Regions from separate parts of the Achromobacter sp. EB05 genome, predicted to be linked through region 1. Evidence: riboswitches for the same ligand, from Rfam matches in the RefSeq annotation. Region 1 holds a riboswitch; the other holds the start of a gene.
What was found. A riboswitch is a leader RNA that binds a small molecule or an ion and turns the genes downstream of it on or off. The one in region 1 is predicted to bind glycine.
Positions count from the first base shown of each region.

Region 2: another riboswitch for glycine. It lies ahead of gcvT (glycine cleavage system aminomethyltransferase GcvT); the one in region 1 lies ahead of AAID08_RS18680 (D-amino acid dehydrogenase).

Region 1 covers NZ_CP155917.1:4,113,827-4,117,226, forward strand. Annotated here, with positions in the region: gene AAID08_RS18670 (CopD family protein) at 1-345, opposite strand, end outside; gene ampC (class C beta-lactamase) at 431-1,711, opposite strand; glycine riboswitch at 1,848-1,938, shown strand; glycine riboswitch at 1,940-2,026, shown strand; gene AAID08_RS18680 (D-amino acid dehydrogenase) at 2,071-3,300, shown strand.
Region 2 covers NZ_CP155917.1:5,527,613-5,531,012, reverse strand. Annotated here, with positions in the region: gene AAID08_RS25225 (superoxide dismutase) at 1-435, shown strand, start outside; gene AAID08_RS25220 (ZIP family metal transporter) at 463-1,356, shown strand; glycine riboswitch at 1,435-1,527, shown strand; glycine riboswitch at 1,561-1,683, shown strand; gene gcvT (glycine cleavage system aminomethyltransferase GcvT) at 1,767-2,867, shown strand; gene gcvH (glycine cleavage system protein GcvH) at 2,969-3,346, shown strand.

The sequences.
Region 1 (3,400 bases):
CGCGCGTTTCACGCTGCCCTGCGACTGGCGGCGCAAGGCCGCGCTCTGCACGCCCAGCAGGCCCGACAGGACCAGCGCCAGCGCGATCTTGATCCAGATCCAGGTCATGGCGAACCAGCCGAAGGTCACGGCCAGGTGCAGGCCGACCAGCCAGGCCAGCACCATCGCCGGCGTGGTCACGAACAGCGTCCAGCGGCGCAGCGCGCCCAGCATCCTGCGTTCCTTGGGCGCCTCGTCGCTGTCGGGCGGCTGCGACGACAGCAGGAACAGCGACACGAACAGGGAGCCGCCCAGCCATGCGACCACGGCGGCGACATGCAGCATTTTGAGTAATTGGTAGGTCATGCGCGCGATTATCGCCGCAGCGGCGCGCGCCAGGGCGGAATCGGGTCCGACGGGTTTGCGCTACGGCAAAGACCGACGCCGGCGTTCACGGCGCCAGCGCCTTGAGCACCCGCAACGCCAGCCGCACCCGCGCCTCATTCGGATAGTTGCGGTTGGCCAGGATCACGATGCCGAGCTTGCGCGACGGCACGAACGCCACGTAGGCGCCGAAGCCATTGGTGGCGCCGGTCTTGTTGATCCACACTGCCTGCTGCGGCGCCAGCGGCGGTTGCAGGGCCTTGACCGGCAGGGTCTCGAACGCGACCTGGGCGGAATTGCCGTGCACCAGGTCTTCCACCGACACCGGGTAACGGTACTGTTCCCAGATCAGGTCCTGCGTCATCGCGCCCAACTGGTAATAGCCGGTATGGGTCTCGGCGATGGCGCGCTGCAGCGTGGCATCGACCGGCGTGGTGCCCAGGTTGATCTCGACGAAGCGCAGCATGTCGCGGGCGCTGGACTTCACGCCATAGGCCTCGTCCGCCAGCACGCCCGGGTTCACGCGCACCGGCGCATCCTGCTTGTCGTAGCCCTGGGCGTAGTCGGGCATCTTGCCCGGCGGCACTTCCAGGTAGGTATCGCGCAGGCCCAGCTTGGGAAACAGCCGCTGCTCCATCGCCACCACGTAGGGCTCGCCCAGCGCGCGCGCCGCCACCACGCCCAGCATACCGATGCTGGGGTTGGCGTAGGTGCGGCGCGTGCCAGGCGCGTACCGCGGGGTCCAGGCCTTCAGGTAGTCCATCAGTTGCGCCATGCTCTGCACCGCGTCCGGCACCTGCAAGGGGAAGCCGCCGGCGGTGTGCGTGGCCAGGTTCACCAGCGTCAGCCTGGCGAATTCGCTGCCTTGCAGCTCGGGCACCCACTTGGCCGGGCTGTCGGTGAGCGACAGGCGGCCCGTGGCCTGGGCGTAGGCGGCCAGCGTGACGGTGAAGGTCTTGCTGATCGACCCCAGTTCGAACAGGGTGTCGCTGGAGACCGCGCGGCGCGGCGCGCGCGAGGCGTCGCCGTAGTTGAAGAAGCGCTGCTCGCCGTCGCGGCTGACGCCGATGGCCATGCCGGCGATGCCGTACTCGCGCATGACCTCGGCCACGGCGGCGTCGACGGCGGCGGTGGCGCGATCGGCCTCGGCGGACGCGGGTGCCGGCGTCGCGGATGCCTTGGCGGTGGATGCCGGCGAGGATGCGGGCGTGGATACGGAGGTCGATGCCGTGGTTGCCTTGGCGGCGGGCGCTTGCGCGACGGCCGGGCCGGCCGAGGCGGCGCCGGCCAGGGCCAGCGTCAACGTCATGGACAGCAGGGAAATACGGAACATTGCCGGAGCGCGCATGCGGGATCGTCCTTTCGTTTTCCGGCCGGCGCGTGCCGGCGGTTCGGCGCCCAGTGTAGAGCCAATCCGGCGCCCCCCTGGTATTAACCCTGAGTCCCGCCCGCGCCGAATTTTGGCTATTCTCGGTGCGTCGATTCAAAACCCCGCAGAAGAGTCCCGCCCTCGTGGCGGGCGCCGACGGAGCAACCGCCCCGGAAACTCTCAGGCAACAGGACTGCGCGGTCTAGACAATCTGGAGAGAGGCGCCTGGCGCCCACCGAAGGGGAACCCGCGCCGCCGCGCCCGGGTGAAGCTCTCAGGTACAGAGACAGATGGGGTGCCACGGCCGTTGGGTCGTGGCCACGCCTTCTGGAGCCATCATGCCCCGCATCGCCATCATCGGCGCCGGTATCACCGGCGTCACGTCCGCCTACGCCTTGAGCAAACTGGGCTACGACGTCACCGTCTACGACCGCCAGCGCTATCCCGCCATGGAGACGTCCTTTGCCAACGGCGGCCAACTGTCCGCCAGCAATGCCGAAGTGTGGAACAGCGCCGCCACCATCATGAAGGGCCTGCGCTGGCTGGGCCGCCACGACGCGCCGCTGCTGCTCAATCCGCGCCCGAGCTGGCACAAGTATTCGTGGCTGGCCCAGTTCATGGGGCAGATCCGCAACTACCGCCAGAACACCATCGCCACCACCCGCATGGCGATCGAAGCGCGCGAGCACCTGTACGCCATGGCGGTGGACGAAGGCATCGACTTCGACCTGCAGCGCCGCGGCATCCTGCACATCTACCATGACGCCGCCAGCTTCGAGACCGCGCGCCGCGCCAACGCGCTGCTGCGCGAAGGCGGGCTGGAGCGGCACGCCGTCACGCCCGAGGAAATCCGCGGCATCGAGCCGACGCTGCAAACGCCCTGCCACGGCGGCTTCTACACGCCGTCCGACGCCACCGGCGACATCCACAAGTTCACCAGCGGCCTGGCGCAGGCGTGCCTGCGGCGCGGGGTGCGTTTCGAACAGGATGCCGACATCCGCGCCATCAGCCGCGACGGCCTGCCCTACGTGCTGGATATCGCGCGTGCAGAGGGCGCGCGGCGCGAACAGCACGAAGCCGACGCCATCGTGGTCTGCGCCGGCGCCGCCAGCCGCCAGTTCGCGCGGCAACTGGGCGACCGCCTGAACATCTACCCGGTCAAGGGCTACTCGATCAGCGTGCATCTGGACGACGCCGCGAGCCAGGCCGCCGCGCCCACCGTGAGCCTGCTGGACGAGGCCGCCAAGATCGTCACCAGCCGCCTGGGCGACCGCTTCCGCGTGGCCGGCACCGCCGAGTTCAACGGCTTCAACCTGGACATCCGCGCCGAACGCATCCAACCCCTGGTGGACTGGACCCGCCGCCATTTCCCCGGCGTGCGCACCGCGCGCGTGGTGCCGTGGTGCGGCCTGCGGCCGATGATGCCCGACATGATGCCGCGCGTCGGCCCTGGTAAGCGGCCGGGCGTGTTCTACAACACCGGGCACGGGCATCTGGGATGGACGCTGTCGGCGGCGACGGCGCAGATGCTGGCGGCGAGCGTCAGGCAGGCGGTGGCGTTGCCTTAAGCCCATGCCAGGAGATGGCACGCCGGGAGATCATGACCGCGATGGACAAACGCACCAAAAAAAGACCATTGTTCTCCCGGGACAATAAGACCCACCCCAA
Region 2 (3,400 bases), 1.4 Mb from region 1:
ATCGACCAGTTGCCCGAGGCGATCCGCGGCGCGGTGCGCAACAACGGCGGCGGGCATGCCAATCACAGCCTGTTCTGGGCGGTCATGTCGCCGCGCGGCGGCGGCGAGCCCGACGGCGCGCTGGCCCGCGCCATCGATGCCGAGCTGGGCGGCCAGGCAGCCTTCCGCGATACCTTCACCAAGGCCGCGCTGACGCGCTTCGGCAGCGGCTGGGCCTGGCTCAGCGTGACGCCGGACGGCAAGCTGGCAGTGGAAAGCAGCGCCAACCAGGATAGCCCGCTGATGCAGGGCAACACGCCGATCCTGGGGCTGGACGTGTGGGAGCACGCCTACTACCTCAAGTACCAGAACCGCCGTCCGGAATACATCGGCGCCTTCTACAATGTGATCGATTGGTCCGAGGTGGCGCGCCGCTACGCCGTCGCCGTGGGCTGAGCCGGCATCGCGCGAGGGCAGTGGACCATGAACACCTTCAGCCGTCATCGCATCCGGCCCGCGGCCACCAGCGTCAGCGTCTGGACGCTGGCGGTGCTGGTCGCCTGCCTGGGCCTGCACCAGGCGTGGGTCTATTTCGATGCCAATGCGCCGCACGTGGCCGACGCGCTGCTGGGCGGCATGGTCGCCGCCGGCGCCACCGCGGCGGGCACGCTGCCGATCCTGTTCGCGCGCACCATCCCCCAGAAGATGCAGGACAGCATGTTCGGCTTCGGCGCCGGCGTGATGCTGGCGGCCAGCGCGTTCTCGCTGGTGGCGCCTGGCATCGCGGCGGCCGAGTCGCAGGGCGCCGGCCCCTGGGGCGCGGGCCTGACGGTGGGCGCCGCCATCCTGCTGGGCGCGGCGGCGCTGCTGCTGATGGATCGGCTGTTGCCGCACGAGCATTTCATCAAGGGCCGCGAGGGCATCGAGGCGCACCGCCTGCGCCGCGCCTGGCTGTTCGTCTTCGCCATTACGCTGCACAACCTGCCCGAAGGCCTGGCCATCGGCGTCGGCTACGCCGGCAACGATCCGCTGCGGGGCACCGCGCTGGCCACCGGTATCGCCATCCAGGACATCCCCGAAGGATTGGTGGTGGCGGTGGCGCTGATCGCCGCCGGCTACAAGCGCGCGTTCGCGGTGGCGCTGGGCATGCTGTCGGGCCTGGTCGAGCCGGTCGGCGCGGTGCTGGGCGCGGTGGTGGTGGGCTGGTCGGCGGCATTGCTGCCGTGGGGGCTGGGCTTTGCCGCCGGCGCCATGCTGTTCGTGATCAGCCACGAGATCATCCCCGAGTCGCACCGCAAGGGGCACGAGGTCTACGCCACCTGCGGCCTGATGCTGGGCTTCGTGCTGATGATGCTGCTGGACACCGCGCTGGGCTGACACGGGCGCGGCGGCGACCGGCCAGCGTTCACGGATCAACAACGCAATCGCGTTTCGCGGTATGCTTTCGGCGCTGTCACGCATGTTGCGGGAGAGAGCGGCCGTTCGCGGCTGCCGCCGAAGGCGCAATTCGCCCGGAATCGCTCAGGTATCCCATACCGCGCATGCTTGCCCTGTCCCGGTTTTCACCGCGCGGACGCGGCAAAGCAGCACTCTGGAGAGACCTGGCGCCGCTGCCCAATCAGGGACATAGCGAGCAGCCCAGGCGCCGAAGGTGCAAACCCGCCACGCGGGGCAACTCTCAGGCAAAAGGACAGAGGGGCGGAAGATTCAGCCGTTGCGTGGGCGCATCCCGTCCGCCGGCGGCATTCCGTAACCCTGGCAACGCTGCCGCTCCGGAGTACCCGCGCATGTCCGCACCCCTCAAACGCACCCCGCTGGCCGACGAACATATCGCCTCTGGCGCCCGCATGGTCGACTTCGGCGGCTGGGACATGCCCCTGGCCTACGGCTCGCAACTGGAGGAGCACCACGCGGTGCGCCAGGACGCCGGCATGTTCGACGTCTCGCACATGCTCAACGCCGACATCACCGGCCCCGACGCCTACGCCTTCCTGCAGCGCCTGGTGGCCAACGACGTCGCCAAGCTGACCGTGCCCGGCAAGGCGCTCTACACCTGCATGCTGAACCCGCAGGGCGGCGTCATCGACGACCTGATCGTGTATTTCTTCGCCGCCGATGAATGGCGCGTGGTGGTCAACGCCGGCACCGCCGACAAGGACATGGCCTGGATGCAGCGCGTCAGGCAGGCCGGCAAGTTCGACGTCACCATCACGCCGCGCCGCGACCTGGCCATGATCGCCGTGCAGGGCCCCAACGCCCGCGCCAAGGTCTGGGCCGCGCGCCCCGCCTGGCAGGCCGCCAGCGAGCCGCTGACCCCGTTCGTGGCCGCCCGCGTCGGCGACGACACGCTGGTCGCGCGCACCGGCTACACCGGCGAAGACGGCTTCGAAATCGTGCTGCCCGCCGCCGAGGCGGTGCAACTGTGGCGCGACCTGGCGGCCCAGGGTGTGCGCCCGGCCGGCCTGGGCGCGCGCGACACGCTGCGCCTGGAAGCCGGCATGAACCTCTACGGCCAGGACATGGACGAACTGACCCAGCCCGGCGAAGCCGCGCTGACCTGGACGGTTTCCCTGAAGAACCCCGAGCGCCGCTTCATCGGCCGCGACGCGCTGGAGCAGTTCGCCACGCCCGCCGCCTTCGTCGGCCTGAAGCTGCAGGAACGTGGCGTGATGCGTGCCCACATGGCGGTGCGCGCCAAGAACGGCACGGGCGAACTCACCAGCGGCACCATGTCGCCGACGCTGGGCGTGTCGATCGGCTTTGCCCGCCTGCCGCAAGGCGTGGTCGCGGGCGACACGGTCGAGGTCGACATCCGCGGCAAGTGGGTGCCCGCCCTGGTCTGCAAGCTGCCGTTTGTCCGTAACGGCAAAGCCGTCGAACACTCGTAAACTCGAAGCTTCGCGCCGCAGGCCCGCCCCTTTTGGGGCGCAGGCCGCCGGCGCGAGGCGCGCAACACCATTTCCTTATCCGAATCCCCCCAGGAGTTCCCATGAGTCTGCCCACCGATCGCAAGTACACCGAGTCCCATGAATGGGTCAAAGCCGAAGGCGACGTGTTCGTCGTCGGCATCACCGATACCGCCCAGGACCAACTGGGTGACCTGGTCTTCGTCGGCGACGTCAAGGTCGGCGCCAAGCTGAACGCGGGCGAGACCGCCGGCGTGGTCGAGTCGGTCAAGGCCGCCTCCGACATCTACGCGCCCGTGGCCGGCGAAATCGTCGCGTTCAACGACGAGCTGGAAAGCAACCCCAACCTGATCAACGAATCGGCCTTCACCGCCTGGATCTTCAAGATCAAGCCGGTCAACGCCGCCGATGCCGACAAGCTGCTGGACGCCGCCGGCTACGAAGCCGTCGCCAACGGCTAAGCCGGCCGGGGCGGGCGCGGCGCTGGCGCCGCCGCCCGTCCATGCATCACCGTC